DNA from 4 places in the Streptomyces sp. NPDC093149 genome. Region 1 is predicted to be linked to each of the others. Evidence: riboswitches for the same ligand, from Rfam matches in the RefSeq annotation. Region 1 holds a riboswitch; each other region holds the start of a gene.
What was found. A riboswitch is a leader RNA that binds a small molecule or an ion and turns the genes downstream of it on or off. The one in region 1 is predicted to bind cobalamin.

Region 1 (7,643 bases):
GGCCGCCCCGCCGGTCCCGGTCACCCCGGGTGTCCCGCAGTGGGTCGCCCAGCCCACTTTCACCGCGGGCACTGCCGCCAGACTCGCGCTGACCCTTGACGACGGCACCGGCAGCCTCAAGGCGTGCTCAGTGACCTTCACCCCGACCGGGACGACCACGACCCTCGGTGACGTCCTGACCGCTGCGACGAGCGCCGCCACTCCGGCGGGCTGCGTCACGAGCGTGACCCCCTCGTCGGGCACCGGCATCGTCACCGCGGTCAACGGCAAGGCCAACAGCGGCTCCAACACCTGGAAAGCCAGCGTCGACGGCTCCGCCTTCGCCGGCGCTGTGCGCGAGAAGGTGATCAAGGTGGGCGACACCATCGCCCTGCGCTGGGGAGCCTGATCCCCACGGGTGAGGGCCTCGCCGCAGGGCCCTCACCCGCGCTCGGCCGCGAGGTGCTGACCGCACGTCGCGGTCGGTGAGACCGGAGACCGTCGGGGAGAGGGGTACGGCGATGTCGCACAAGCATGATGCGCAGCTGGTGGCTCGGCGCCGCGGGTCGCGTACCCGTGCCCGTATGTCCACACTGCCGACGAATCACTCGCGTCACATCTGAGGGACGTCCCGTACCACGACCGGCGCCGCCGCCGGGATTCGGGGCAGGGCCAGCTCTTCGCCGGTACCGGCGTCTTGGGCTCCCAGGAGCCCGCTGCTTCTACTTCGGCCTCGTGTAAGCCCGTAGTCGCTCCTCGCGGCTCGTCAGACAACAGCTCGCACAGCGGACCGCCTCCGCACTCGTGTAGTACAGACAGCAGGTGTTGCGCAGATAGACCAGCCGTTCCGGGCCGTCCGGCGCCCGTCGGATCCGCACCACCTCGCCCAGCGTTTCGAGTCCACCGGGTGCGGTGTCCACGAAATGCCGCCAGCGGGCGGCCAGCAGATCCACCCGGCTGCCGTACGCGCACAGCGCCGTGGCGCAGCCATGGGCGATCCCTCCGCTCAACTGTCTGGCCCCGGCGCGGGTACGACGGTGCAGCGCATCGGCGATGGGCAGCAGATGCCCGCCGAGCACGGTGCGGTGCAGCAGCCGTACGGCGTCCTCCCCGGCCCGGGGCAGCAGCAGCCGGGCCCTGCGCACCCGGACTCCGCCGATCCCGTGCGTGGCGGGGCGCACCAGGACATTGCCGGACCGCATGTCCGGGACCTCGTCGTGCAGCGCCCAATGGAGCACGGCGGCGGCAGTGACCCAGCCCGCGTACACCGCCATCAGGGTCAGCGCGGTCGCATGACCGGTGCGGTGGCCGCTGCCGGTGCGCTCGCTCTCCAGCAGACTGGACAGCTCCACGCCCGCCGGATCGGCCAGCCGGTCGGCTGCCAGCCACAGCCCTGCTTCGTTCGCTGGCGGTTCGCCTTCGGTGACCTGCCAGCGTGGTCCGTGCGGCAAGGGTGTCCAGACGGGGGAAGTCTTGCCGCTCATGAGAGCGGGAGGTAGACGACATTGGGGGAGCCGGTGACCGGGTGGACGCCGACCCGGGTTCGTATCCCGTAGACCTCGGCCAGCAGTTCTTCCGTCAGTACCGCGTGCGGGGAGCCGGATGCCACCAGTCGTCCGGCGCTGAGGACGAACAGCCGGTCGCAGTAGGAAGCGGCCAGGTTGAGGTCGTGCAGCACCAGAAGATTGGTGGTGCCCAGCGTTCTCACCAGGCCGAGGATCTCCAGCTGGTAGCGGATGTCCAGATGGTTCGTGGGTTCGTCGAGCGCCATCAGCCCCGGTTCCTGGACCAGGGCGCGGGCGATCAAGGCCCGTTGCCGTTCCCCGCCGGACAGCTCTTCGAACCGCCGGTCGGCCAGGGGCGCCGCCCCGACGCGCCGCAGCGACTCGTCGATGTGGCGGGCGTCGTCGGCGTCGTCCTGCTCCCAGAACCGTTTGTGTGGGCTTCGGCCCATCGCCACGACCTGGCGTACGGTCAGGCCGAAGGTGCCAGGGCTGTCCTGCGGTACGACGGCGACGCGGCGGGCCCGCTCCTTCACACCGAGGCCCGCGGCGTCCGCTCCGTCCAGCAGGATTCGACCCGCTGCGGGGCGCAGGGCGCCGTAGACGCAGCGCAGGAAGGTGGTCTTGCCGCTGCCGTTCGGCCCGACCAGGCCGACCGTCTCGCCGGGGGCGGCGTCCAGCGTGACCGCGTCGAGCAGGGTGTGACCGGCCACCTCGTAGCTGATCCCTTCGGCGGCGAGCGCCGTCGGGGACGGTGCCGGGCTCATCCGGTGATCCCTTCGGTACGGCTGGAGCGGCGCAGCAGCCAGAGGAAGAACGGGCCGCCCACCAGGGCGGTGATCACCCCGGCGGGAATCTCTTCGGGGGCTGCCACGGTCCGCGCCAGCAGATCGGCCAGCAGCAGGAAGGCGGCCCCGCCGAGCGCCGCCACCGGCAGCAGTCTGCGATGGGACGCGCCGACGATCATTCGGGCGGCGTGCGGAATCATCAGGCCGACGAAGCCGATCGCCCCGCTGTAGGCGACCAGTACGCCGATGATCAGTGACACCAGCACGAAGACCCCGCCCCGGAAGCGCCCGGGGTCCAGGCCGAGGCTGCGTGCCCCTTCCTCCCCGGTCAGCAGCAGATCCAGTGGACGGGCCAGGCTGATCAGGAGTACGGCCCCGAAGCCCAATATTGAGGCAGGAAGCGCCAGTTGGTCCCAGCGGGCGCCACCCAGCCCGCCCAGTGTCCAGAACAGGATCGCCCGCACATGCTCGGCCCGGGCGGACAGGACCAGGATCAGGCTGGTGAACGCGGACAGCACGTACTGGATCGCCACCCCGGCCAGAATCAGCCGGCCCGTTGTCATGGTGCCGCCGCGCCGGGCCATCGCGTAGACGGCGACCAGCGCGGCCATGGACCCGGCGAACGCAGCAATGGGCAGGGCCACGTCGGTGGCCGCCCCGGCGCCGACCCCCAGCACGACGACCACGGCAGCACCCGCTGATGCCCCGGACGAGGCGCCCAGCAGAAACGGATCGGCCAACGGGTTACGCACCAGCGCCTGGAGCACCGTGCCCGACAGGGCCAGCCCGGCGCCGACGACGGCCCCGAGCAGCACCCTCGGCAGTCGTACCTCCCACACGATCGTCGGGTACGCACCAGTGCGTTCACCACCCAGGACCGTACTCAGTACCTCGCCCGGCGGGATCCGTACCGGGCCGAGCGCCAGACCGGCCACCGCCGCAGCGAGCAGCAGCACCATGAGAACGCCGATCACGACGGGGGGCGAGCGGAGGACGGACTTCGGACCGGGGCGGGCGTACTCCGCGCTCACGGAGTGCCGGGGTGCAACTGCCCGGCCAGGTCCTGCACGGCGTCGGCGACGCGGACACCGAGCACGGCCGAGGACAGCGGGAGTACCGCGAACTTCTTGTTCTTGATCGCCGGCACGTCCGCGAGCGCCGGATCGTTCATCAGCCGCTTCTTCTTGGCCGCCACCGAGGTGCCTCCGTAGTCGTAGATCACGACCACCTCGGGCTTGCGCTTGATGACCTGCTCCCAGGCCACGTCGCCGAAGGTGGCGTCGAGGTCCGCGAAGACGTTCCTGCCCCCGGCGAGCCGGACGATCTCGTTGCCGATGCCCTTACCGCCAGCGGTGAACGCGGAGCTGTCGCCGGAGTCGTACACGAACACCGAGGGACGCGAGAAGCCCTTGAGATCTGCCTCGACCGCCGCGATCTTCTGCCGCTCCTCGGCAAGCAGCTTCTTGCCGCGCTCCGCTACGCCGAAGGTCCTGGCGACTTGGGTGATCTCGGTGGCGAGCTGATCGATACCGACCTTGCCCTGGGTGCAGTTCTCGATGTTCAGCCGGGTGTTGATGCCGTCCTTCTGGAGCCCCGCCCGGTCCTGGCCCTTGGCCTTGTCGAAGGCGCTGCTGTACCCGCCGTACACGAAGTCGGGGTTGGCGCCGAGCAGCACCTCCCGGGAGGGGTACTCCTTCGCGAGCACCTTGGTCCTGGCGTACGCGGACCGGTACTTCGGCAGGATTCTGTCGTCCAGGTAGGCCGTTCCGGCCAGCCGGTCCTGGAGCCCGAGGGCCAGCATGATCTCGGTGACGTGCTGGTTCATGGTGACGACTCGCTTCGGCGGGGCGTCGAAGGTTGTCTTCGTACCGCAGTTGGTGACCGTGTAGGGAAAACCGTTGGCGGCCGGTACGGCCTCTGCCTTGCCCTCACCGCCCGTGCCGGAACCGCAACCGGTGAGCGACAGCAGAAGCAGCGGTATGAACGCGAGTGGTACACGGCGGATCCGGGGCATGGCCGAGCCTTTCCGGGGGATGTCCTCGTCCCCTGGGTTGTACGAGAAGGCGGCGCGGCCAGTATCTGGCTTCCGGACTGCTGCAGCCCGGTCACAGTGGCGGGACCGTACCGGATTCACACCGGTTTCCTGACGCGCGTCGCCTGAGTTTCGGAGCCCATTCTGTCAGACCGCGTATTCAGGCAGGGCCTGCCCCTCGCACTGTTGGTCCCGATCCACCCCGGACGCCGATGTCCGCGACGACCGAGGGTACACAGCCAGAGGGGCTGGTAGCCGACCTCGTCGACCACAAGGACGCTCGGTCGCAAGCAGGTGCCGAGCTTGTTCGCCAGCCGCCCGGTGGTTTGGGCGCTGTCAGATCCCAACGGCCCATACAGCCACCCTGCCCCCAACACCCCACCCACGTCCGAAGATCCGAGAAACAGTGCCTCTAGCACTCCAGTCGTGCTTCTCCATTTGTCCTGGTCACAGGGACCCTTTTGAAGCCTATTGGGCTGACACTCTGTCAGGGTAGCGGTGGTTCGTGACTCACTCGATCACGGCGCGTTGAACCAGTCATGGAGACGGAGAGCGATGTCGAAGTTGGTCTGTGGGATGCCGAGTTGGACTCGCTGCTGCTGCGGGTGGGAGAGCGGTTCGGTCGGGCCGAGCCGCGGCGGCGGATGCGGGACCACGTGCGCGGCTTGCTGGGCTCGGTGGGCCGCAAGAACAGCTGGCAGATAGCCGAGCACGCGGGCCAGGACACTCCGTACGGGCTGCAGCGGCTGCTGTCGTGGCGCCAGTAGGACCCGGATGAGATCCGCGACGACCTGCGGGACAACATAGCCGAGCGGCTCGGTCGGCCGGACGGCGTGCTGATCGTCGACGACACCGGTTTCCTGAAGAAGGGCACCGTCTCCGCCGGGGTGCAACGGCAATAATCCGGCACCGTCGACCACACGGAGAACTGCCGGATCGCGGTATTCGCCGCCTATGCCTCCGCCAAGGGCCGGGCGCTGGTGGACCGCGAACTCTATCCGCCCAAGTCCTGGACCGAGGATCCCGCGGCACATCGGAGCTCCGGTGGTCGGGTGACCTGGGAGGTTCCCTTGATCACCGGAGCTTCGTTGCGTGCGCCGCCGTGGTGAAGGTTCGTCACATCCCTGTGACCTGCTGGTTCTCGGAGCCGCCAGGACTATGAATCAGCCCTGGGAGATGAGCGTCGGCGCGCCGTGGGGAGGGCTTGGCGCCGTCGATCGACGCGGAGCCAGGTGCTCGACTCATGCGGAACGCGGCCGTCTATACAACCTGCTTGTCTACGCGCATCATTGAGTTGCTTCGCTCGGACAGCCATCCTCGGCCGGAACGCGGTCGTCTCCCTTTGACGTGTTGCGGCGGCGGCCGAGCCAGAGATTGTCATGTACTCGTCAAATCAAAAGAAAGGCAACACGATGGCTTGCGGATCAACCAGCCTGTGGGCCGGTGAAACCAGCTGGTTCTGCTGCGGCAACGCCTGGGGCCCGTGCTCCAGCGCCGGCGGCGGCGCCTGCGGTAACTGCCAGTCCAGCGCGTACCACGGCGCGTGGCCCAACGCCTCACAGGCATGCTGGAACATCACCCGGCCCGACCTCTGTGGCGAGAACATACCCAGACGGGGCTGCGGTGCGGTGATGAACGTCAAGCACCAGTGTTCAGGCGCGACGGTGTGCATCACCATCACCGACTGCGGCCCGCGCACCAAGGACTGGTGCGGCGAGGCGACTTGCTGCAACGGCACCTGCCGCACCAACCGTGTCCTCGACCTCACCCCGGCAGCCTTCTCGGCGATCGGCAACCTGAGTTCGGGCAAGCTGCCGGTCTACATCTACGAGTGAGGAGCGCCGACATGACCGTACGACACGACCGGGCCGACGGGATGCGCAGGCGGCGCTTCCTCACCAACGCCGCGCTGGGTGGGGCGACCATCATCGGCGCGACCGCGCTCGGCGGACTTGACGCCGAGGCCGCCTTCGCCGCGGAACCCTCGCTCGACCCCGCGATAGCAACGTCCACCTTCGTGGAGGGGCGGATCACGGGCATCACCGGCAGCATTCTGGAGGTGGCCGGGTCCAACGGCGGCCATTCCCGGGTTCAGATGACCAACGTCACCAGCGTGTGGAAAGTCCGCGCCACCACGGCCGAAGTGATCGAGGTCGGCGACGGGCTCTACGCGCGCGGCGTCACGATGCCCGACGGCACCGTGGCCGCCGACGCGGTGTGGGTGAACATCGTCAATCTGGACACGCAGATCCGCGGCATCGCGAAGAACCGGCTGCACCTCGCCCACGGCCGGCACGAACTGGTCGGTCACGTCGCCCCGGACGCCAGCGCCTCCTACGCCGGCCGCGCGCTGACGTCCGACCTGTCCCGGCTGCGCATCGGACAGAGCGCCCAAGTGCTCGGCGCCTGGCGGCCGTCCGACAACTCCGTGGATGTCGTCCGCATCTCCGTCGGGCACTGATGCGGGCCCAAGGACACAGGGAGAGGAAGAGATGCTGTCACTGACAACGGGCCTGGCCCCGCTGGTCCTCGCGGGCCTGCTCGGGTGGACCGGAGCGGTCAAGATGTTCAGCCGAGGCACCGCACAGCAGGCGCCGAAGACGGCACTGGCTCGCATTCTGCGCAGCAGTGAGCGGGCTACGACAGTGCTGCGCGCGACCGGCGCGGGTGAACTCCTGATCGCCGCGGGTCTGCTGATGACGCCGGCGAACCCGGTGCCGGGGGCTGCCGCAGCGGTCCTCGGGGCGGGCTTCCTCGTCTACCTCGGCTATGGCCGGACCATGGCGCCGGAGTCCTCCTGCGGCTGTTCGGCAAGTGAGGACACCCCCATCACCTGGCGGGCGTTCGCACGGGCGGCGGTCGTGGTCATCGGCGGGGTCACGGTGGCGGTGACACAGGGCACCTGGTGGTCGGCGATCTCCGAGCGGCCTGCCGGCGCCCTGGTCCTCCTGGCCGGGGCGGCGGCGGTTCTGGTCGCCCTCTCGGCCGACCTCGACCGATGGTGGCTGCTGCCGCTGCGCCGGACGAGGCTGCGTGTCTTCGGCCACCCGCTCCTGGGAACCGTCGGCAGGGACCGGGTGCCGGTCGCGGCGAGTGTCGAACTCCTGGAGAACTCCCTCGCCTGGCAGGCCGCCGCACCAGTGGTCCGGTCCGCCTTGCTGGACCACTGGGAGGAGGACGGCTGGCGCATTCTCCAGTACTCGGGTGTGTACGGGGACCGGGAGAACGCGCGCCCGGTCGCCGTGGTGTTCGCACTCGACGCCACGGCCGGGCGGGACACCGGTGACGACCCGATCGTCCGTGTCAGTTACGTCGACATGGACAGCGGGGAGGCGGTGGCCA
Region 2 (7,643 bases), on a different contig from region 1:
GCAAGGATCTTCGTCCGGGTGCCGTCGACGGCCCGCCTGACCAGCCGTTCGTGAGCGGTCCGGAAGGAGCCGAGTTCGTCGGGAGATCCCGCCGGGGCGAACAGGTGCGGTACTTCCACGCGATGCCCCCGGCGTGCGGCGACGGCCGGCCCACCGCCGCCCACGGACCGGGTGAGCCGGCACGGCACGGAGCGCCGGCCCCCATGGGGCACCCCTCACTCCTGTCCCGCGGCCTCCCACTCCTGGTGCGCGGTGTGGACGCGGTGCCACAGCTCCGCCCGCGCGGGGGCGTCGACGTCGGTCAGGTCCAGCCGGAACACGTCGGCCAGCACGTCGTACCAGTCGTCGGCCGAGCCGATGGTCCGCTCCTCCGTGCCCCCGGCATCGATCCGGCGCAGCACACAGCCGCGCAGCGCGTCCACGCCCTTGGCGTCGCGGAGCTGAGCGGTGAGGACCCGGACGAAGCCGGACTCGGGGGACGTGGACAGCCGGATGTGCTCCGCGGCGAAGGAGGACAGTTCCACGGGGTCCGGCGCGAAGTCCATCGCCGTGAACGCGCCGCGGGGGTCGTGGGTGAACCGCCAGCCGCCGGGCACCGCCGCCGACGGGGCCATCGCGTAGGTGAACGGCCCCTGGGTGTAGCTGCCTTCGCGCAGCGGCAGCGGCTCGTACATCGCGCCGGCGAGCCCGGTGTCGACCAGCCACCGCTCGCCGTCGAGCCGTACGGTGAGCGCGAGATGGTCGCCGGCCGCACCCGCAGGGTCCTCGGGGGTGCTCTGCACTCCGGCCCGGTGCAGGGTGACGTCGTAGCCGAGGGCCGTCAGCAGCGTCCCGAAGGCCCCGTTGAGGTGGAAGCAGTAGCCGCCGCGCCCGCGCATGATCCGGGCCACGGATTCCTCGGCGCCGATGCCTGTCGGCCGCCCCAGATGAATGTCGAGGTTCTCGTAGGCGACCCGCTCCACCTGCGCCCTGTGCAGTGCCCGCAGCGCCTCGGCGGTCGGGGCCGCCGGCCGGGCCACCCCCAGCACGGCCAGATACCCGTCGACGTCGATCATGCTCCCCCTCACCGTCCGAACAGATGATCAGGATAGTCGTCGGCACCACCCCTGAGGAGTGTCTTTCCGATCGACGGACCGGTGGTCCGGTCGTGAGGGATGGGGAGGATTCCGAAGCTGCCCGGGCGGGCGACGCCGTCGACGGGAAGGGGTGTCGCCTCAACGGGGACACCCCGGTATGCGAACGGATCCCCGCTCGGTCCCGTCATGCGGCGGCACGCCGGGCGCTGCACGGATTCGTGGCGCGACGGCTCGCCCGGCACGGCACATGGAGGCCCGGCATCGGGTCGACCGTCCGCGGTCGGCCGGATGGGCGCGGCGCCCCGACGCATGCCCGGCCGCCGCACGGGGTGCACGGCGCGCACCCGCCGCACCTCCACGCTTCACCCGATCGGCCTAACGCCGGAGCGGCGTGCGCACCGCCGTGACAGGCGGCCAGCACCGAGGCGCCGAGCATGCGCGGGACGGGCTCCGCAGGTGGGGAGGTTGCAGCGGCCATCCGGGTGAGGCGCGATGGAAGTCGGACGCGCCTCCCCTGATGGACCCAGCCACAGGACGCGCCCAGGCGAGGAGGAATCGGTCATGGGAGCCGCTGACGGTTTCACGGATTCCGGAGAGCTCGACGGCCTGACGGTGTACGACAACGCGGGCGAGAAGATCGGCAGTGTGGGCCGGGTGTATGTCGACGACAACACCGGCCGTCCGGACTGGATCACGGTGAAGACCGGCCTGTTCGGCATGAAGGAGAGCTTCGTGCCTCTTGCGGGGGCGCGTCGTGTGGGATCCGACCTGCACATTTCACATCCGAAGGACCGCGTCAAGGAAGCCCCCCGGGTGGACGCGGACGCGCATCTGTCGGTGGCGGAGGAGGAAGAGCTCTACCGCCACTACGGCCTTGCCAGAAGCACCACCGCCAGGCTCAGCGACCGTGCGGACACCGGGAGGGCGACGTCCGAAACCGGCACCACGGCCATGGGCGCGGCGGGAGCCGCCGGCACCGGGCGCCCGACCGGGAGGGAGCGTCCGACCGCGGCCGGAACCCCGGCAACCGGTACGGGCACCTCCCGGACCCCCACGTCGCGGACGGGCGGCCCGGTCGGCGCGGGCACCGGGACGGCCGGCGCGGCCCGTCCCCTCGTCGGCGCCGGGGCGGGTTCCGAACGGTCCGCCGCCGACCTGGCCGGCAAGGAGGAACTGATCCGCTCCGAGGAGCAACTGCTCGTCGGTACCGAGGAGTACGAGAGCGGCAAGGCCCGCCTGCACAAGTACGTCGTCACCGAGAACGTCACCAGGACCGTGCCGGTGACGCACGAGGAGGTGCGGGTGATCCGTGAACCCCTGCAGCCCGGTGAAAGGGCGGCGGCGGGGCGCTCGGACATCCGCGAGCAGGATGTCGAGGTAACCCTGCATGCCGAGCGCGCCACGATGCGCAAGGAGACGGTGCCGGTCGAACGGGTCCGCATGGAGACCGAGAGGGTGACCGAGCAGAAGGAGATCTCCGCCGAACTCCGCAAGGAGCAGATCGACTACGCCGACAGCAAGGGCATCGGCAGCAAGGACATCGGTGGCAAGGACGCGGGCGGCGAGTTCGGCCGGGGACGCCACCGCTGACCCCCGCTCACCGTGGCGTACCGCCGCCATGCGACCGCGAGTGAGGGACGGACCCGTGTGTGCCGGGGTCCGTCCTCTCGCCGTCAGCGCTCGGGGCGCTCGGGCACGAAGCGCACCGACGGCCGCCCGTCGGGGCCGTCCGGAGCGACCCGCGCCCTGACCCGGTAGACGTCGGCGATGAGATCCTCGGTGATCACTTCCGAGGGGGTTCCGGCGGCCACCACGCGCCCCTGCTTCATGACGACGATCCGGTCGCAGAACATCGCGGCCAGATTGAGGTCGTGCAGAGCGATCACACCGGTGAGGGGCAACGAGGCGATCAGCGACATGAGTTCCAGCTGGTGCTGGATGTCCAGGTGGTTCGTCGGCTCGTCGAGCAACAGTTCACGCGGTCGCTGAGCCAGTGCGCGCGCGATCTGGACCCTTTGCCGCTCGCCTCCGGAGAGGGTGTGCCAGGACTGGCCGCAGCGGTCGGCGAGACCGGTCCGCTCCAGGGCTTCGCGCACCGCTTCGTCGTCCTCACGGCCGGGCGCCGCCCAGGCCCTGCGGTGCGGGATGCGACCGAGTCGCACCACGTCCAGGACGCTCAGCTCGACCTGGGTCACGGCGTGCTGGTCGACCACGGCGACCCTTCGGGCCACCGTTCGGCGGCCGATCTCGTCGAGCCGCCGGCCGTCGAGGGTGACCACGCCCGTCTCCGGGGCGAGGACTCCCGCGAGCACCCGCAGGAGAGTCGACTTGCCGGACCCGTTCGGCCCGATCAGCCCGACGGTGGCGCCGGGCGGCGGGGCGAGGTGGACCCCGTCGAGCACGAGCCGGCCTCCCGCCTCCCGGCTGACCCGCTCGGCCCGCAGCCCCGGGGTGACTCCGTCCGTCATGCGATCCTCCGGGTGCGGAACAGGACCAGGACGAACGCGGGAACACCGATGAGGGCGGTGACGACGCCCACCGGCACCTCCTGCGGGTCGAGGACGGTCCGGGCCAGGGTGTCGACCCAGACCAGGAAGACGGCCCCGGCCAGGGCGGTGACCGGCAGCAGCCGCCGGTGCCCGGAACCCGCGAGCGCACGGGCGGCGTGCGGCAGCACCAGGCCGACGAAGCCGATGGCTCCGGCCGAGCTGACGAGCGCGGCCGTCAGCAGCGCTGTCGTGCACAGCAGCACGATCCGGGTGCGCGCGACATGGACGCCGAGCGCGGCCGCGGCGTCCTGGCCGAACGCGAAGGCGTCGAGTGTGCGGGCGTGCCCCAGGCAGATCAGCAGCGTCACGACGAGAACGGCGGAGCAGATCCACACATCGCTCCAACCGACTCCGCCGAGCGAGCCCAGCAGCCAGAACAGCACCCCGCGGGTCTGCTCGGCGTCGGCGGAGGTCATCACGACGAAGGAGGTGAGCGCGGAGAACAGTTGCATGGCCGCGACACCGGAAAGGACGACCCGGTCGGTCGTGCCGCCCAGGGTATGGCTGAGCAGCAGGACGAGGGCGAACGAGCACAGGGCGCCGATGAACGCGCCGGTCGAGATCGACACCGCTCCGCCGCCGACGCCGAGGACGACGACCACGACCGCTCCGGTCGACGCACCGGAGGAGACGCCGAGGACGAACGGGTCGGCGAGCGGGTTGCGGAGCAGGGACTGCATGACGGTGCCGCACACTGCGAGCCCTGCCCCGCACACCGCGGCGAGCAGGGTGCGCGGCATGCGCAGGTTCCAGACGATGCCGTCCCGGATCGGCGTGAGCCGTGACCGGCCCCAGCCGAGGTGGGAGGCGGTCGTGGACCATACGTCGGCGACGGAGATACGGGCGGGGCCGATGGTGACGGCGATCGCGACGGACAGCACGAGCAGCGCGATGCCGCAGCCCCACAGGACTCCGCCGCGCAGCTTCCGCGGCCCCGTCGTGCCACGCACGCCGGCCGCGGGGGTCCGTGACGTGTCCGGGGCCGCGGCGCGTCCGGTCTCCGTCATCCCGCGAGTCCGAAGGCGCGCAGCCCGGCGGCGACGCGTTCCACGCCCTCGACCGTCCGGACGGACGGGTTCATGGCCTGGCCGCTCAGCAGGACGTACCGCCGGTGCCTGACGGCGTCCATGTTCCGGGTGACGGGGTTGGACTCCAGGAATTCGATCTTCTTCGCGGCGCTCTCGGCGGTCTGTGCCCTACGGGTCAGGTCGCCGATGACGAGGACGTCGGGGTTGCGGTCGGCGACGGTCTCCCAGCTGATCTGGGGCCATTCGTCCCGAGTGTCGTCGAAGACGTTCTTGGCGCCGAGTTCTCTGGTGATGATGCCGGGTGCTCCGCAGCAGCCGGCCAGGTAGGGGGCCTTGGAGTCGGAGAACCAGTACAGGATGGTGGCGTCGGCGGCGTCGACGCCCTCGGCCGCCTTCTTCACCCGGGCCCGCAGTTGCGCGACCAGCCTGTCGCCGCGCCCGGCCACGCCGAACACCCGGGCCAGTTCGCGCACCTCGTCGTAGACGCTGTCCATGGTCAGTGGCTCGGTACGGGCGCCGTCGCCGCTGCCGCTGTTGTCCTTGCCGGTGCAGTCGGCGGGCGAGACATAGGTGGGGACCCCGAGTTCCTCGAACTGTTCGCGCGGGGCGACACCGCCCTTGGCGAGCGTCGACTCGAACGACGCGCTGATGAAGTCGGGTTCCCGGTCGAGGACCTTCTCCGACGACGGCCGGTTGTCCGCGATCCTCGGGACGCCCGCATTTGCCTTCTCCAGCCCTTTCATCACCGGGTCGGTCCAGGTCGCGGTGGCGGCCAGCCGGTCGGCGAGGCCGAGGGAGAGCAGGATCTCCGTCGATCCCTGGTCGACCGACACGGCGCGCCGCGGTGCGGATTCGACGGTGACGGTGCGTCCGCAGTTCTTCAGCGTCACCGGGTATCCGTCGGTGGAACCGGGCTTCGCGGCGGAATTGCTTGTTCCGCCCCCGCAGGCGGTCAGCAGGACAAGTCCCGCCGAGAACGCGGCCATGGTGCGGACGGGGCTGGATATGGACGGCACGGAGTCCCTCTGCGTCTCTGGGCCCATGCGCGGGGCCCGTTGTACGGCGTCCTGCGCCCGGTGCCGGATCGCAGGTGCCAGCAGGTCTTCGGACTCGGGTTCCTGCGGACGGGACGCCTTCCCAGGACACCCGAGGGTGTTCCCAGTGGCCGTGGCCCCGCCCGTCCCCCTCACCGCTGCGCGTCAGTTCCGGATTCTCACCGGATTCCCTGACTCCTTCGTGGAGTTCGACTGGCTCCGGCAAGCTATCACGGGCCTCTGCGCAGCTCACGGGCGGTGTGGCCGGTGGTACGCCGGGCCGTTTCCCGTCGCACCACCTGCCTGGTGCCTACGGGCTCTGAAGAGCGATCACGGCGTTGTGTCCGCCGAATCCGAAGGAGTGGCTGACGGCACGCCGGATGGGCTGCCGCAGGGGAGACTTGGTGACGCAGTTGATGTCGAACTCGGGCGCCGGGGCGTCCAGGTTGGCGATCGGCGGCACGATTCCGCGTTGCAGCGTCAGGACGGTCAGTCCGGCCTCGATCGCTCCGGCCGCCCCCATGCAGTGCCCCAGGACGCCCTTGGGGGCGGTGACGGGCGGCCGGTGCGGGTAGACCCGGGCGATGAGGGCGGCCTCGGTGGCGTCGTTGACCGGGGTGGCCGTGCCGTGTGCGTTGACGTGCTCGACGTCTCCCGCCGCCCAGCCGGCGTCGCGCAGCGCGATCTCCACCGCCGTCCGGGCCACCGCGCCGGACGGATGCGGACTGATGGGATGGTGGGCGTCGGTGGTGGCCCCGGCGCCCGCGACCAGCGCCCGCGGTGCCGTGCCCCGGGCACGGGCGTCGTCCGCCCGCTCCAGCACCATGACGGCGGCGCCCTCGCCCATGACCAGCCCGGCCCGGTCGGCGGCGAAGGGCCGGCACAGCCCGGTCGCGTCGCCGTCCCGCCGGGCCCCGGCACCGGATCGGGCGAACCCGGCCATGGCGGCCGGATAGATGATCGACTCGGTGGCTCCGGCGATCGCGATGTCGCACTGCCCGGTGACCAGCAGATCGCGGGCGACGGACAGGGCCGTGACGCCGGACGAACAGGCGGTGCACGGCGCCATGCTGGGACCGGTCGCCCGCAACTGGATCGCGATCTCGGCCGCCGGCATGTTCGGAATGGTGAGCAGGATGCCGGACGGCGAGGTGGCGTCGGGCCCGAGCCGGTCGAGCACGACGGCCTGCTCGGTCAGCGAGGCGGAACCCCCGCTGCTGGTGCCGACGACCACCGCGACCCTGCCGCCCTCCCACTCCGCCGGGTCGAGCCCGGCGTCGGCGACCGCCTCCCGGGCGGCGAGAACGGCGAACTTGGTGTACCTCCCCATCCGGAACGAGGTGCGTCCACCGACCGCGGCGTCCAGATCGATTCCGTCGACCGTGCAGGCGAAATCGATCGCGCAGCCTTCGAGAGCCGCGACGGTACGCACCGGCGAGATTCCGGCACACACGCCCTTCCAGGTGGATTCGGTGTCGTTGCCGACCGGGGTGATCATGCCCAGGCCGGTGACGGCGATGACGGGCCTGTTCATCGGGCGTTGCTCATCTGCGCCGCACCGCTCACCGGCGACCCGCCGTCGGCCCCGTCGATGAACCGCGTGATCTCGGCCAGGGTGGCGCCCTTGGGGAGCTTGTCGAAGTCTCCCCGGCCACCCAGCGTCTCCCTGATGAGCACGGCGAACTCGGCGACGGCGAGGGAGTCCATCTCCAGGCTGTCCATCGTGGAATCCGGACGGATCTCGACAGCGGGCACTTTGAAGGTGTGTGTCAGAACCTCGGTGATCTTGGGATGAATCGCACTCATGAGCTTCCTCTCCATCATTCGGTACGACTGCCGGTGACGGCGGGGGCACCGTCCCGACGCCGAATCAACTGGGTGACGTGTCTCCAGTTACGCCTTGTGCCGAACCGATTCGCCACCGCCCTGCCGCGGCTGCGTGCACCACCGGGACAG
Region 3 (7,643 bases), on a different contig from region 1:
GCGGGCGACGGACATCAGCCGCCGTCCCTGACATCGCTGCGCCCAGCTCGCCCGGATCCGCAAGACCGCGCAGGACGCCGTTCCGCTGCCCGGTGGACATCCCTCCCGGACAATCCTGATGCCGTGCACCCGCCCCGCGTGATAGTTCACTCGGTCATGACCTGCCTTGAGACTCCCCGCCTCCTGCTCCGTCTGATGAACGCCTCCGACGCCTTGCAGGTGATGTCCGGCACGCCGGGCGAGGGTGCCCGCTGGGCGCCGGGATACCCGCCCGCCGGCGAGATGGCCGCGGCCGAGCGTTTCCTCGACGCCTGCGCGACGACGGGGGATCCGAGCCCCTTCGGCTCGTACGAGATATGTCGCCGTGAGGACTCCCTTGTGATCGGCGGGATGGGATTCCATGGCGCCCCGGACGAGAACGGGCACGTCACGATCGGCTACGGCCTCGTTCCCTCGGCTCAGGGAAAGGGCTACGCCTCCGAGGCGCTGCGCGCGCTGCTGCGGTTCGCCCGCGAGCAGGGAGTGATCTGTGTGCACGGTGACACCGACCTGGACAACCTCGCGTCGCAGCACGTCATGACAGCCGTCGGCATGCGCCTGGAGAAGGAGGACGCGCGGCTGAAGTACTACCGGATCGATTGGGGCCGGCAGGGCGTGGAGCAGTGAGGACGCGTCCGTCCGTTTCCCGGGTACGGCCACGTCGGGCGGGAGGGCGGAACCCGGAACCCGCCGGGAGGCTCCCGGCGGGTTCCGCCGTCCCGCTGGTGGTGAGTGGTACGCCGGTCAGCCGGCGGTGGCGGCGACCCGGTTCGCCGTACCGTCTCCCGTCGCGACGGTGTCGGCCCTCGGCACGAGAAGCCGTTCCGTCAGGTGGCCGAAGACGAGACCGAAGGTCACCCAGAGGGTGGCCTGTACCGCGAGGGTGGCCAGCCGGAACTCCCAGAGCAGGGTGGCCGGGAAATCCCTTCCGACCTCGTTGAACGAGGGCAGGAACGCGTAGGCGACCCCGATCACGACCGCATAGGCGGCCGATGCGATGACCGTCGCGTTCCAGTTGCCCAGGCGGTGAGCCAGCCGCTTGCCGAGGATGACGGCGGCGACCGCCAGCAGCACGCTGAGGGCGACCATCAGGAAGAACAGGGCCGTGCGGCGGCCGATGGTGTCGGGGTTGCCGACGGCCGGCGGGTTGGCCGGGTACTTCAGGAACGGCACGACGTACACCGCCAGCAGGGCGGCACCCGCGATCAGGGCGGCCGTGGCCCGTGGGCCGAATCGGCCGATCCGGCCGAGGGCGTAGCAGAAGACGAGGGCGGCGATCCCGCCGATCGCCACACCGAAGACGAGTACACCGGTGGCAAGACCCGCGGTGGACTGCACGGTGCGGCTGACGAGTTCCTCACCGCCGCCGTGGTCATGGCCGTGCGACTCCTCGAGGGCGATGGCCGCGTCCACCCGGGACTCGCCGAGCAAGTAGGCGACGACCAGTGCGAGCGCGCCCGCGGCGAGGCCGGCCAGCATGCCGCGGACGAGCAGGGCTCTGACAGATATGGAGTTCATGAGGTCTTCCCCTGGATCGGACGGCGCGTCAGTGGCAGGGGAAACCGAGGAGGTGGCGACCGTCGTGGACCCACTCGTGGACGCCCTCGCCGGAGATGACCGCGGTGGCGCCCTGTTCCGCGCCGACGAAGTACAGCAGTACGAGCATGAGGATGCCGAAGAAGACCGCCCAAGGGGCAATGGACTTCAGGGAGATGGGGGTGATCGCCGGTACGGCGGTGGCGGGGACAGCACTCTGTGCCATGGCAGAACCTCCTGAGGGAACACGCGTCCCGATCGTGGTGCCTGGGACGAAGGTGGCGGGTCTGACTTCCCGTACGGATACGGGTACACAGTGGCGCGACCGTGCCGGATTCTCACCGGACTTCCGTCACACCTTCGTCATGTTCGTCGGACGATACCCCCTGGGAGCGAACAGGGCCACGGTGCCGTCGGCGGGACCGCAACGCCCGCGTGCCAAGGTGGGAGCACGCGAGAGGCCACAGTTCAGGGAGTTGACCGGGCCATGACGGTACAGCTGATGTTGATCTCACCGGCGCTCAACTCCGCGCTGCGCGAGGCCCGCATCGACGACGATGCCCCGCTGGACGCGGCGGGGGCCCGGCGGGCACGTGCCGCCGCCGCGGCGGTGCCACCGGCCGACCGGTATCTGCGCGGGCCGTCCGAACGGTGTGCCGGGACCGCCGACGCGCTGGGGTTGCGCGCCGGACCCGAACCCGCGCTCCGTGGCTGGGACATGGGCCGCTGGAGCGGACGGGGACTGGCCGAGGTGAGCGGCAGCGAGCCGGAAGCGGTGTCGCGTTGGATGACCGATCCGTCGGCGGCTCCGCACGGCGGCGAATCGTTGCTGGAGTTCTGCGCCAGGATCGGCGGCCTGCTGGCGGCACTTGAGCCCGGGGACGGCGAGGAGGGCGGCCCCGTACTGGCGGTCGTCGAGCCCGCCGTGGTGCGGGCGATGGTCGTACGGGCGCTCGCTCTGCCGGCGGAGGCGTTCTGGCGGCTGGATGTCGCCCCGCTCACCTTGACCGGGCTCAGCGGCCGCTCGGGACGGTGGAACCTGCGCTGCGGTCGGCCGCTGTCCCCCGCTCCGCAAAGCCGGCTTCCTCGGTCCGCCACCACGCGCCCGGACAACTGAGGTGCCGGGGGCCGCGGTCAGTGCATCGTCCGATGGCACAGCCGGTTCGCCTTGTCCGCCGGACAGACGCGTCGCGAGAGGGAACCCGGTGGGAATCCGGGACTGCCCCGCAGCGATGAGTGGGAACGACCGCCGTCATGTCCGAGAAAGGCCGCTCCCGGCGTGTGCGACATCCACACCCGCGGGTGCCGAGCACGGCCGAGGCGGTCGCTCCGCTCCGTAAGGGACTCGAAGCGATTCCGCGGCCGAACGGCTATGGGTCAATCCCGGCTGCGGCCTGAAGACGCGGGGCCGGCCCGAAGTGCGCGCCTCGCTGGAGAACCTGGTCTCGGCGGCCGTCGAGGTACGGGCGACGGTGGCCGAAACCGCCCACTGATCCGCCGCGCGGCCCGGGACGGGCGCCCGTCCCGGGCCGCGCACCGTACGCCTCCGTGCAAGAAGTGTGGTCCGTACCAAAGCCTTGACAGGCTCTTGGTTCACTTCTTAAATCGCATACGAACGAAGCCTTCTCCCCCGTTCCCCACACCGAGGGTTGTCATAGACATGACACTCTCGCGAACCGCACGGGAAGGACCCCCCATGAAGTCCCCCCACCTCACCCGACGCCTGCTGGTGTCCGCCCTCTCCGCACTCGCCCTCGTCTCGGCCTCCTCCGGCCCCGCGGCCGGGGCATCCGTCCCCGGACCGCGGGCCGCCACCGCGGCCGGGTCGTTCACCGACGACTTCGACGGCCCCGCGGGTTCCGCCGTCGACGGTGCGAAGTGGCAGATCGAGACCGGCGACAACGTCAACAACCATGAACGGCAGTACTACACGGCCGGGAACGACAACGCGGCACTCGACGGCCAGGGCCATCTGGTCATCACCGCACGCCGGGAGAATCCGAAGAACTACCAGTGCTGGTACGGCACGTGTGAATACACCTCGGCACGGCTGAACACATCGGGCCGGTTCACGCAGAAGTACGGGCATGTCGAAGCCCGGATGAAGGTCCCGCGCGGACAGGGCATGTGGCCCGCCTTCTGGATGCTGGGCGACGACATCGGCCAGGTCGGCTGGCCCGCTTCGGGCGAGATCGACGTCATGGAGAACGTCGGCTTCGAACCGTCCACGGTCCATGGGACCCTGCACGGTCCCGGCTACTCCGGCTCCGGCGGGATCGGCGCCGCGTACACCCTGCCCGGCGGGCAGGCGTTCGCCGACGACTTCCACACCTTCGCCGTCGACTGGGCCCCCGGCTCGGTGACCTGGTCGGTGGACGGCAACGTCTACCAGCGGCGCACACCCGCCGATCTCGGCGGCAACACCTGGGTGTTCGACAAGCCCTTCTTCCTGATCCTCAACCTCGCGGTCGGCGGCTACTGGCCGGGCGACCCCGACGGCGGCACCTCGTTCCCGCAGCAACTCGTCGTCGACCACGTACGGGTCACCACCAGCGATCTCCGGCCGCCGGTCTGACCGCCCCGGCTCGCCCCGCCGGTGGTTCCCGGCCGCGCCGACGGCGGGGCGACCGCCAGGGACGTGCCCCGGCCGACGTACGTGCCGCCACCGCGCGGCGCGTACGTCGGCGTGCCACCCGTGTGCGGGCCGGAGCTCACGCGTCCCGGTACGTCTCCAGCAGGCGCAGCCAGATCTCACTGATCGTCGGATAGGAGGGGACGGCGTGCCACAGCCGGGCGATGGGGACCTCGCCCGCGACCGCGACCGTCGCCGAGTGCAGCAGTTCACCGATGCCGGGTCCGACGAAGGTGACACCCAGCAGGATCTCCCGGTCGAGGTCCACGATCATGCGGGCGCGCCCCCGGTAGCCGTCCGCGTACAGGCCGGAGCCCGCCACGGCGGCGAGGTCGTGGTCGACGGCGCGTACGCGGTGTCCGGCCCGCTCGGCCTCGGCGAGGGTGAGACCGACCGAGGCCGCCTCGGGGTCGGTGAAGACGACCTGGGGGACGGCCGCGTGGTCGGCGGTGGCGGTGTGGGCGCTCCAGCGGTCGGTCTCCAGCAGCGGGTCGCCCGCCGCACGGGCGGCGATCGCGGCGCCCGCGATGCGTGCCTGGTACTTGCCCTGGTGCGTGAGGAGCGCACGGTGGTTGACGTCGCCGACCGCGTAGAGCCAGCTGGTGCCGTCGACACGGCAGCTGTCGTCGACGGTGAGCCACGAGCCGGGTGTCAGGCCCACCGTTTCGAGGCCGAGGTCATCGGTGCGCGGAGCGCGGCCGGTGGCGAAGAGGATCTCGTCGGCCTCGATGCGTTCACCGTCGTCCACCTCCACGAAGACCGGCCCGTCCGGGGCCGTACGCCGTACCGAGGTGGCGGTGACCCCGGTACGGATGTCGGCGCCCGCCTCCCCCAGCGCCCGCGCCACCAGCTCTCCCGCGAAGGGTTCCATCTTCGGCAGGAGTCCCTTGCCGCGGATCAGCATCGTCACGCGGGCACCGAGGGCCTGGTAGACCGTGGCCATCTCGGTCCCGACCACGCCTCCTCCGACGATCACGAGGCGGCCGGGCACCTTCTTGGCGCTCGTCGCCTCCCGGCTGGTCCAGGGACGCGCCCCGTCGACGCCCGGCAGGGCGGGTACGACGGCACGGCTGCCCGTGCAGACGGCGACGGCCTGCCGGGCGGTGAGCCGGTGCTCCGTGCCGTCGGGGGCGGTGACGGAGACGGCTTTCTCGCCGGTGAGCCGGCCCCGGCCGCGGTAGAAGTCCGCTCCGGTGCCCTCCAGCCAGGCGACCTGCCCGTCGTCCTTCCAGTGCGAGGCCTGGTCGTCGCGGTGGGCGAGGACCGCCGCCGTCTCCAGCGGTCCCTGCACGGCGTCGCTGAGGCCCGGGACACGGCGGGCGTCCGCGCGGGCGACGACCGGGCGCAACAGGGCCTTGCTCGGCATGCAGGCCCAGTACGAGCACTCGCCGCCGACGAGTTCCGTCTCGACGACCGCCGTGCTCAGTCCGGCGGCCCGCGCCCGGTCGGCGACGTTCTCACCCACCGGACCCGCTCCGATCACCACGACGTCGTACTCGGTATTGAGGGAAGCATCTGTCATGAGGACAGTCTGATCGCGGGTGTGCGCGGTGGCCACATGGGCAGGCGGAATAGCGCAGGTCCGAGCACCGTTGTGCCGGACAGGTCCGAGCCGGTACAGGAAGAGGTAACAGAGCATGAGCACCGTAGAGCTCACCAAGGAAAACTTCGATCAGGTCGTCAGTGACAACGACTTCGTCCTGATCGACTTCTGGGCTTCCTGGTGCGGCCCGTGCCGGCAGTTCGCGCCGGTCTATGACGCGGCTTCGGAGCGCCACGACGACCTGGTCTTCGCCAAGGTCGACACGGAGGCGCAGCAGGAGCTTGCGGCGGCCTTCGAGATCCGTTCCATTCCCACGCTGATGATCGTCCGGGACAATGTGGCCGTGTTCGCACAGCCCGGCGCGTTGCCGGAGGCCGCGCTGGAGGACGTCATCGGGCAGGCCAGGAAACTGGACATGGACGAGGTCCGCAAGTCCATCGAGAAGCAGCAGAAGGAGCAGAAGTAGGCTCCGCGCGCAGAAGCGCGGGTGAGGGGCCCGGTCGACTGCCGGGCCCCTTTCCACGGCCGGAAGCGGCCCGGTCAGCCGTCCGCGTCGATCTCGGCGTCGTCCCGGTCGTTCTTCCCGGCGCCCTGCTCCTTGATCCGGACCGAGAGGCCGAGGTCCAGCTCGGCACCGTCGACCAGCAGGGCCTCGACGGTGTGGGTCGTCGTGTCGATGTCCGCCACGATGCCTTCGCCCGCATACCGGGGGTAGCCCGATGCCCCTGTCTCTCCGGTCGCCGCCACGACCGCCGAACGGATGGCGCCGCCGGGCTCGACGGCGTCGGTGGTGTCCTCGGCGAATTCGGGGACCAGCAGGATCTCGTAACTCTGCGGATGGCTCATGGTTCTGACGCTAAGGGATGCCCCGTAATCCGCGGTGGATCAGCACGCGGCGTCGGATGCGGTGCATCGCAAGGCGGAGAGGCGTCCGCATACTGGATGTATGTGGACGTTCCGACAACGCGGCGAGGTGCCGTAGCTGCCGTCGCATGCCCGCCGGGGATCACGGGACAGCCCTCAGGCAAGCAGCGCGTGGTGCGCACGTTGCCGCTCCGTGCGGATCCGGCTCCTCAGCTGGACTCGCGGTGGACGGCTCCGGCCCGCAACAGGTCGTAACGCGCAGGGGCGCCGCCGGGGTGCCGCACGAGGCGGTCCACGAGGTCCGCGAGCGGCTCCGCCGTGGCCAGCTCCATCCGCACGGTGCTGAGCCGGGGCCTCAGCAGTCTGCCGAGCATCAGGTCCTCGGCACCGACCACGGCCGCCTCGCGGGGCACCTCGACACCCGTGTCCTGAAGGGCCCGCATCAGAAGCATCGCGTACTCGTCGTTGTACGCGAACACGGCGTCGAGACCCAGGGTGCGCCAGCGGGCGGCCAGTCGGGCGGCGGACTCCTCCTCGTACCGCAGCGGCAGCGGTTCGATACGGGCTCCGTGGCTCCGTGCCGCCTGTCGGGCCCCGGCCAGCCGGGGTTCGGCGAACAGGCCGAGGCCGGATTCCTCCGGCATGACCACGCCGATGCGACGCCTGCCGCGCTCCAGCAGATGTCCGATCGCCCGGACGCCGACCTCCCGCTGGTCCATGACCAGCGCGTGCGCACCGTCCACCGGCCGCGGGCCGAGCGTGATGACGGCCTTGGCCCCCGATCGCCTGAGCACCGCTATGCCTTGCGGGGTCAGGGCGATCGTGCCGGGCACGATGACGGCGACGGGGCGGAGTTCGGCCCAGACGCGGGGCGCGTCGTCGGCGTCCAGACTCGTACTGCCGTACTGCACCACGGTGTAGTCCAGGCGCCGCAGCCCTGATTCCAGCTCGTGGAAGAAGTGCTGCTGGAGCGGCCCGGCGGGGAGGTTCACGGTGGGCAGCAGCACCATGCGGGTGTGCCCGGCGCGC
Region 4 (7,643 bases), on a different contig from region 1:
TTCGGCCAGCCCGCCGGAGACCGCCTGATGCGCGGCCTGGGCAGCAGCATCCATCCCTGCAACGTCGACCACGCCGCGTTCGACGAGGCCCACTGGGTCGCACCGGGCGAGGCGGTCTGGGCGGCCCGGCGGCTGGCCAGACACCACTACACGAGTGGCGGCTGGAGCGTCGGCGCCGTCGCGCTGGTGGCCGGCTGGCTCGCCCGCACCCATGCCCCGGGCACCCGTATCGCGGCGATCTTCCCCGACGGAGTCCATCGATACTGGGACACGGTCTACAGCGACGACTACTGCCGTGCGCACGACCTCCTCTCACGCCCGCCCGCGGACGACCCCGACGAGATCGGCCATCCCGGTGAGCGCGCCGTGGAGCGCTGGACACGCTGTGCGAACATCACCGCGCCGCACGTGGACGAGGTGGCCGCGCGATGAGGGGACTCGTCCGGCAGTTCCGCTCCTTCGACGGCGCCGTCCGGCTGCTGATGGTCCAGCAGTTCACCATCAACACGGCGTTCTACATGCTGATGCCGTACCTCGCGATCCACCTCTCGGGCGGCCTGGGCATGGCCGCCTGGGCGGTCGGACTGGTGCTCGGCGTAAGAAACTTCAGCCAACAGGGCATGTTCCTCATCGGCGGCACGCTCGCCGACCGGCTCGGCTGCAAGAACGTGATCGTCACCGGATGCGTGCTGCGGACCGTCGGCTTCGCACTGCTCGGCCTCGTCGATTCGCTGCCCGCCCTGGTCCTCGCGTCGGCGCTGACCGGCTTCGCGGGCGCGCTGTTCAACCCGGCCGTGCGGGCCCATCTCGCACGGGAGGCGGGGGAGCGCCGCGTGGAAGCGTTCGCACTGTTCAACGTCTTCTACCAGGTCGGCATGTTCGTCGGTCCCTTGATCGGTCTCTCCCTGATCGCGCTGAACTTCCGGATGGTGTGCGCGGTGGCGGCGCTCCTCTTCCTCGGGCTCACTCTCGTACAGATCAGGGCCCTGCCCGACCGAGGACGTCCGTCCGAAGCGGGCGAGGGGCGCCAGGGAGTGCTCGCCGACTGGCGCGCCGTGGCGTCCAACCGCCCCTTTCTGCTCTTCTCGGCGGCGATGATCGGCTCGTACGTCCTGTCCTTCCAGGTCTATCTGGCGCTGCCGCTCCAGGCGCAGCGGGTGGCTCCGGGGAGCGGGGACGGCGTCACCACCGCGCTCTTCGCCGTGTCCGCCGGTGTCGCGGCGGCCGGGCAACTGCGCATCACCGCCTGGGCGCGGGCGCGCTGGTCGCCCGGCCGCTCGGTCGTGTACGGCCTGGCGCTGATGGGCGGCGCCTTCACACCGCTCGTGGTCGCCGGGGCACCGCCCGGGGGAGAGGGACCGCTGATCCGGGCGGCGGCCCTGGTACCGCTGTTCCTCGCGGCCGCCCTGCTCGCCCTCGGTACGGCCCTGGTGTACCCGTTCGAGATGGACACCGTCGTCACGCTCTCCGGCGACCGACTGGTCGCCACCCACTACGGTCTGTACAACACCGTCTCGGGCGTCGGGATCACCGTCGGGAACCTCGCGACCGGAGCCGTGTGGGATGCCTCCGCCGAGCAACCGCGCCTGCCCTGGCTGATGTTGTGCGGCGTGGGCCTGATGTGCGCCGCCGCGGTCGCCGCCTTGATGCGGACCGGGAGGCTCGGTCCGTTCCGGGCCGGCCGGGCGAGGGAACCGGTTCCGCAGCGGTGAAGGGCGTGGGCGGCCACGGGGACCGCGCCGCACGATGCGCGCCGCACAGGTGAGGGGCGCAGGGCGAGCGGTCTTCGTCAAGCCGGCGTCAAAGGCCGGGTGTGCGGGGTCAAGAGGCCGCTAACAGGGAGGCACGCCCCCGGGTGGGCGGGCATAGCGTCACCGGTGCGTCCCGGTCCTCGGCGATCCGGGGCGCTGTGTCCGTCTCCAGGAGAAGGACCCGGCTCGCGAGCCCGTCTCCTGCGTCGACCTTCCACCGACCGGGGGGAACTCCATGACCATGCCCTTGCCGGGACCGTCGGCGCCGTCTCCGGCGGTGCCCGCGCCGCCGGACCACGCCGACGGCCTGTCCGTCTGGCCCGCTTCGGCACGACTCGCCTCCCACGGCGATGTCGAGGTGGGTGGCGTCTCCCTCGTCGAGGCGGCGTCACGGTTCGGCACCCCGGTCTATCTGCTCGACGAGGCCGAGGTACGGGAACGCTGCCGCACCTACCTGCGGGCCTTCCCGGACGCCGAAGTCGTCTACGCGGCGAAGGCGTTCCTCTGTCGCGCCCTGCTGCACTGGGTGCGGGAGGAGGGCCTCGGCCTCGACGTCTGCTCCGCGGGCGAGCTGGAGCTCGCCGTCACCACCGGGTTCCCGCCCGAGCGCATGGTGCTGCACGGCAACGCCAAGAGCCCCCAGGACCTGAGCGCCGCGCTGCGCCTAGGCGTCGGAAGGATCGTCATCGACAGCGCGTGGGAGATAGCCCGGCTCTCCGCACTCGTCCCCGACGGCGCCCGGCAGAAGGTCCTGGTGCGCGTCGTTCCGGGCGTGAGCGCAGGCAGCCACGCGGCGATCCGCACAGGCACGGACGACCAGAAGTTCGGGCTCTCCCTCACCGATGGGAGCGCCCGGCACGCCATCGCCCGGATACTCGACCAACCGCGGCTCGAACTGGTCGGCCTGCATTGCCACATCGGCTCGCAGATCACCACCGTCAAGCCCTACCTGACCGCGCTGCGACGGATGGTCGGGCTGCTGGCCCAGATCCACCACCAGTACGGAATCGTCCTGCCGGAGCTGGACCTGGGCGGCGGTCACGCGGTCGCCTACCGGCCGGGGGAGACCGCGCTCGACATCCCGTCCCTCGGTGCCCGCATCCGCGGCGAACTGGCCACGAGCTGCGCCGCGGCCGGTATCCCCGTACCCCGGCTCGCCGTCGAGCCGGGCCGCGCGCTGGTCGGGCCCGCGGGTGTGGCGCTCTACCGGGTGCTCGCGGTCAAGCAGACCGGCGACCGCGTCTTCGTCGCGGTGGACGGCGGGATGAGCGACAACCCACGGCCCGCGCTGTACGGGGTCCGTTACGCACCCCGGCTCGTCGGCCGCCGCTCGACGGCCGGGCCCCGTACGGCCACCGTCGTCGGCCGGCACTGCGAGGCGGGCGACGTGCTCGCCACCGATGCGCAGATGCCGGGCGACATCCGTCCGGGCGATCTGGTGGCCATCCCCGTCGCGGGCGCCTACCACCTCTCCATGGCGTCCAGTTACAACGCGGTCGGCCGCCCGCCCGTGGTCGCCGTCCACGACGGCGGCGCGCGGCTCCTGATCCGCCGCGAGTCCCTCGCCGACATCAAGGGCCGCGACATCGGTCTCTGAACCACGCATCCACGTCGGTGGAACGCCCCGCAACGCGTGGTGGACCGGGGCCGTGAGCGATCCGGGGCCCGGCCCTGCCCGGGCGGCAGGCTGAGAACACCGACGAGGAAGGCGACGCCGAGCAACGCCGGAGCACCGAGCAGACCCAGCAGATACGCGGCGGGGATCGCGGCCAGTGCCGGAGCGCGGCCCAAGTCCGCCAGCATCATCACGTCGCGGGAACGCCGACGGCCCACCCACGCACCGGCGAAGAGCGAGATCAGCAGGATGGGTGCCTGTTCCACCGCACGCATGACTCCGACTTCGGCGGCGCCGGCGTCCAGCGTCACCACGGCGATGAGCGGCAGGACCACCTGGGCGGCCTGTGCCCCGAGTTGAGAGGCGGTCTGCCCCGCCCAGAGCCTGCGGAAGTCACCGTCCCGCCACAGGCTCGGCAGGGCCGGCCGACCGGAGCGGGCCGCCTTCACCGCGGGCCTCCTGCCCGCGGACCGCCGGGCAGGCCCGGCCTGCCGGGCGCCAAGGTCACACGGAGCCCCGAAGGGCGAGCCGCGTCGAAAGCCCCCTCGGAAGCGGGACCGCGTGTGCGCCGGACGATGCGACGGTGTGCGGGCACGGCAGGAGAATCGGACGGCACAGGGCCCCCTTGAGCTGCTGAGAACGGCGCCCGCCGCGCGGCGCACAGCAGGTGCGCCGGCCCGGGCGAGGGAGGGTTCGCCGTGCCGCGGATCGAGGGCAGCACGCGATGACGGGCCGGTCGCGGCCTACAGGGTCAACGCGCGCTCGGGTGACCGGGCATCTCAGCTCCTCAAGGGTCTTCGGGTGCCGAAGGCAGACGGACGGCAGCCTTTCGACGAAGGGAATTTCGCCGGGCACCGAGGAGGAGAGGGAGGACCACGGCCCGACGCCCTGCCGGAAGTTGAGGCCGTCATCCCCCTGGCCCGCCCGCCCGGCTTGTGGGCGCCGCTCACCACAACGCTAGAGTGGGTGCGCCGTGGTGTTCGGGAAGACCGGTGACAGACTCCGAGGAGTCTCAGGCCGGAGCGGCCCTCGCCACTGTGATCGGGGAGTATCCGTCCCAACGACTGCCACTGGCCGCAGAGCGCGGCTGGGAAGGCAGGGGCGGACACGAGCGCGAGCGAACCCGTCAGCCAGGAGACCGGCCACGGCATCTCACGAAGTCATCCACGAGGTGCTGGAGCGTGACCGTATGACCCTGCCCGATTCCGCCGTGTTCACGTGGCGGCGCGAGGACACCGTTCGAACCGTGGGGCTGCTCGCGGTGATAGCCGCCCTGCACGTGGTGGCGTTCGGTGTGCTGTTCCTGCTCGTCCTGCCACAGCACTACGAGGTCGGTTCCAAGGCGTTCGGCATCGGGCTCGGGATCACCGCGTACACGCTCGGCATGCGGCACGCCTTCGACGCCGATCACATCGCCGCCATCGACAACACGACCCGCAAACTGATGGCCGACGGCAAGCGCCCCGTGTCGGTCGGCTTCTGGTTCGCGCTCGGACACTCCAGCGTGGTCATCGCCATGGCCGCGCTGGTCGCCGGAGGAGCGCGGCTGGCCGGGGTACTGATCAACGAGAACTCGGGCACACACCAGGTGCTCGGTGTGGTGGGTACGACCGTCTCCGGATCCTTCCTCTATCTCATCGCCGCGTTGAACCTGGTCGCACTCGTCGGCATTCTGCGCGTGTTCCGGGCGATGCGGGCGGGCCGGTTCGACGAGGCCGAGCTGGAGCAGCATCTGGACTCGCGCGGGTTCATGAACCGGATCCTCGGCAGGTTCACCCGGTCCATCACGAGGCCGGGCCAGATGTATCCGCTCGGCTTCCTCTTCGGTCTCGGCTTCGACACCGCCACGGAGGTCACCCTGATGGTCATGGCGGGCAGCGGGGCCGCGGCGGGCCTGCCCTGGTACGCGATCCTGTGCCTGCCGCTGCTGTTCGCCGCCGGAATGAGTCTGTTCGACACGCTGGACGGGACGTTCATGAACTTCGCCTACCAGTGGGCCTTCTCCAACCCGGTGCGCAAGGTGTTCTACAACCTCGCCATCACCGGCCTGTCGATCGCCGTCGCCTTCCTCATCGGCACGATCGAGCTGGTCACCATACTCCACGACAAGCTCGGTCTGCGGGACCCGGTCACCGGCTGGATCTCCGGCCTGGACCTGGGCAACGTCGGCTACATCATCGTCGGACTCTTCGTGATGGTGTGGGCGGCGGCCCTGGCCTACTGGAGGATCGCGAAGGTCGAGGAACGCTGGACGGGCCGCGCTCCCGGCGGTGGCTGATGCCGTGTCGCACACCGCCGAGAGCCCCGCGCCGTCGAGCCGCCCGGTCCGGCCCGCGGTGGGACGGGCACGGTCACACGGCCGACCGGTGATCGAAGGCGATCAGCGGATCACCGGTCAGCGGATGCTCGACCACCGCCGCCCGCACGCCGAACACCTCCGCCAACAGGGCCGGAGTGAGCACCTCCAGGGGAGTGCCGGACGCCACCAGCGCTCCTTCGTGCAGCACATGCAGGCGGTCGCAGACCGAGGCCGCCGCGTTCAGGTCGTGGAGCGAGACCAGTGTGGTGCGCCCCTGCGCCCGCAGCAGTGACAGCAGCTCCACCTGGTGGCGCACATCGAGGTGGTTGGTCGGCTCGTCCAGCACCAGGACATCCGGGTCCTGCGCGAAAGCCCTGGCCAGCAGGGCCCGTTGGCGTTCGCCACCCGACAGCGCGGAGAATCGGCGGTTCCCGTACCCTGCGAGACCGACCCGTCCCAGGGCCCGGGTGACGACGGCCCGGTCCGTCCCGTCCTCACCTGCGAAGGCCCGCTTGTACGGGGTGCGGCCCATCACCACGATCTCGTGGACGGTCAGATCGAAGTCCCCACCGCGCTCCTGCGGCAGAGCGGCGACATGCCTGGCCGCTTCGGCGGGCGGCAGCACCCCGATGTCCGTACCGTCCAGGAGCACCCGGCCCGCTACCGGGCGCAGATGCCGGTAGACGGTGCGCAGCACGGTCGACTTGCCGCTGCCGTTGGGGCCGACCAGCCCGGTGATCTCGCCCGAGGACGCGATGAGATGCAGCCCCGAGACCACGGTACGGCCGTCGTAGGCCACCCGGAGGTCGTGTACGTCGATTCTCATCGGCCGTGCTCCGAACGCCGGTCCAGCAGAAACAGCAGGACGGGCGCGCCCAGCAGCGCCGTGACCACACCGATGGGAAGCTCCTGATCCGGCAGCACGGTGCGGCAGAGGGTGTCGACGACGACGAGGAGCACCGCACCGGTCAGCGCGGACACGGGCAGCAGCCTGCGATGGTCCCCTCCGACCAGCAGTCGGCACAGATGCGGCACCAGCAGCCCCACGAATCCGATGGCGCCGGAGACGGACACGAGCACGCCGGTCAGCACACTGGTGACCACGAACATCTCGCGCCGCAGCCGCACCACGGAGACACCGAGCCCGGCCGCCGTCTCGTCACCCATCAGCAAGGCGTTCAACGCCCTGGCCCGGCCCTGAAGCACGGCAAGGCCCAGCACGACGGCCGCCGTGGGCGCGGCGAGCGAGCTCCACTGCGCACCGCCGAGGCTGCCCATCAGCCAGAACAGCACGCCCCGGGTCTGCTGCTCGTCACCGGCCCGCAACACCAGATAGCTGGTGAACCCCGCCAGGAACTGTCCGATCGCCACCCCCGCCAGCACGAGACGCAGCGGCGAGAAGCCACCGCCTCGCCGGGCCACCGTCCAGACCAGAGCGAACGACAGCAGCGCTCCGGCGAACGCCGCGCCGCAGACGCCCAGCCCGAACAGACCCCCGGTGCTCGCGCCGAGGACGATCGCCGCCACGGCCCCCAGAGAAGCACCGTTGGAGATGCCCAGAAGGTGGGGATCGGCGAGCGGATTGCGCACCAGGGCCTGTACAGCGGTGCCGACGACGCCGAGTCCGGCACCCACGACGGCCGCGAGCAGGGCTCGGGGGACCCGCAGCTGCCACACGATCAGGTCCCGGGTGCCCGGCCGCGCGGCCCCGCCGGTCAGCCGGTGCCCCACCGTCGACCACACCTCGGACACCGCCACGTGCGAGGAACCCCAGGAGACGGCGGCCGTGAGCCCCAGCAGCAGTGCCACCGCGAGAGCGGCGGCCACCCACCGGGCGGGAAGGGGCCGCAGCACGTATGCGGATCCCCCGGCGCCGGGTGCTTCGGGCCCGACCGGGCCAGGACGACCGGCCGCCTTGCCGGCCGAGCTGTCGAGGGCCATCTACCGTCCGCCCTCGAACCGGTCGGCGTGCACCGTG

Region 2: linked by a shared signal. The riboswitch ahead of ACIQCZ_RS12285 (ABC transporter substrate-binding protein) and the one ahead of ACIQCZ_RS32220 (ABC transporter substrate-binding protein) in region 1 are both predicted to bind cobalamin.
Region 3: linked by a shared signal. The riboswitch ahead of ACIQCZ_RS34705 (hypothetical protein) and the one ahead of ACIQCZ_RS32220 (ABC transporter substrate-binding protein) in region 1 are both predicted to bind cobalamin.
Region 4: linked by a shared signal. The riboswitch ahead of ACIQCZ_RS13660 (HoxN/HupN/NixA family nickel/cobalt transporter) and the one ahead of ACIQCZ_RS32220 (ABC transporter substrate-binding protein) in region 1 are both predicted to bind cobalamin.

What each region holds. Positions count from the first base shown of each region.
Region 1 covers NZ_JBIVON010000013.1:162,348-169,990, reverse strand. Annotated here, with positions in the region: gene ACIQCZ_RS32240 (hypothetical protein) at 1-388, shown strand, start outside; gene ACIQCZ_RS32235 ((2Fe-2S)-binding protein) at 702-1,463, opposite strand; gene ACIQCZ_RS32230 (ABC transporter ATP-binding protein) at 1,460-2,248, opposite strand; gene ACIQCZ_RS32225 (FecCD family ABC transporter permease) at 2,245-3,228, opposite strand; gene ACIQCZ_RS32220 (ABC transporter substrate-binding protein) at 3,297-4,283, opposite strand; cobalamin riboswitch at 4,322-4,445, opposite strand; partial or broken gene ACIQCZ_RS32215 (ATP-binding protein) at 4,544-4,636, opposite strand; gene ACIQCZ_RS32210 (hypothetical protein) at 4,841-5,068, shown strand; gene ACIQCZ_RS32205 (transposase) at 5,081-5,203, shown strand; gene ACIQCZ_RS32200 (hypothetical protein) at 5,695-5,943, opposite strand; gene ACIQCZ_RS32195 (RlpA-like double-psi beta-barrel domain-containing protein) at 5,933-6,136, shown strand; gene ACIQCZ_RS32190 (cell wall protein) at 6,148-6,762, shown strand; gene ACIQCZ_RS32185 (MauE/DoxX family redox-associated membrane protein) at 6,794-7,643, shown strand, end outside.
Region 2 covers NZ_JBIVON010000003.1:396,825-404,467, reverse strand. Annotated here, with positions in the region: gene ACIQCZ_RS12305 (arylamine N-acetyltransferase) at 216-1,055, opposite strand; gene ACIQCZ_RS12300 (PRC and DUF2382 domain-containing protein) at 1,638-2,666, shown strand; gene ACIQCZ_RS12295 (ABC transporter ATP-binding protein) at 2,750-3,544, opposite strand; gene ACIQCZ_RS12290 (FecCD family ABC transporter permease) at 3,541-4,632, opposite strand; gene ACIQCZ_RS12285 (ABC transporter substrate-binding protein) at 4,629-5,639, opposite strand; cobalamin riboswitch at 5,731-5,920, opposite strand; gene ACIQCZ_RS12280 (beta-ketoacyl-[acyl-carrier-protein] synthase family protein) at 5,998-7,221, opposite strand; gene ACIQCZ_RS12275 (acyl carrier protein) at 7,218-7,493, opposite strand.
Region 3 covers NZ_JBIVON010000017.1:23,646-31,288, forward strand. Annotated here, with positions in the region: gene ACIQCZ_RS34680 (hypothetical protein) at 1-15, opposite strand, end outside; gene ACIQCZ_RS34685 (GNAT family N-acetyltransferase) at 157-666, shown strand; gene ACIQCZ_RS34690 (CbtA family protein) at 784-1,557, opposite strand; gene ACIQCZ_RS34695 (CbtB-domain containing protein) at 1,586-1,801, opposite strand; adenosylcobalamin (AdoCbl) riboswitch at 1,847-1,940, opposite strand; gene ACIQCZ_RS34700 (histidine phosphatase family protein) at 2,063-2,692, shown strand; cobalamin riboswitch at 2,718-2,844, shown strand; partial or broken gene ACIQCZ_RS34705 (hypothetical protein) at 2,834-3,068, shown strand; gene ACIQCZ_RS34710 (family 16 glycosylhydrolase) at 3,272-4,150, shown strand; gene ACIQCZ_RS34715 (dihydrolipoyl dehydrogenase family protein) at 4,287-5,729, opposite strand; gene trxA (thioredoxin) at 5,845-6,216, shown strand; gene ACIQCZ_RS34725 (hypothetical protein) at 6,291-6,596, opposite strand; gene ACIQCZ_RS34730 (LacI family DNA-binding transcriptional regulator) at 6,824-7,643, opposite strand, start outside.
Region 4 covers NZ_JBIVON010000004.1:1,794-9,436, reverse strand. Annotated here, with positions in the region: gene ACIQCZ_RS13680 (PLP-dependent cysteine synthase family protein) at 1-432, shown strand, start outside; gene ACIQCZ_RS13675 (MFS transporter) at 429-1,712, shown strand; gene lysA (diaminopimelate decarboxylase) at 1,993-3,348, shown strand; partial or broken gene ACIQCZ_RS13665 (MFS transporter) at 3,435-3,815, opposite strand; cobalamin riboswitch at 4,324-4,528, shown strand; gene ACIQCZ_RS13660 (HoxN/HupN/NixA family nickel/cobalt transporter) at 4,556-5,644, shown strand; gene ACIQCZ_RS13655 (ABC transporter ATP-binding protein) at 5,718-6,491, opposite strand; gene ACIQCZ_RS13650 (FecCD family ABC transporter permease) at 6,488-7,519, opposite strand; gene ACIQCZ_RS13645 (ABC transporter substrate-binding protein) at 7,607-7,643, opposite strand, start outside.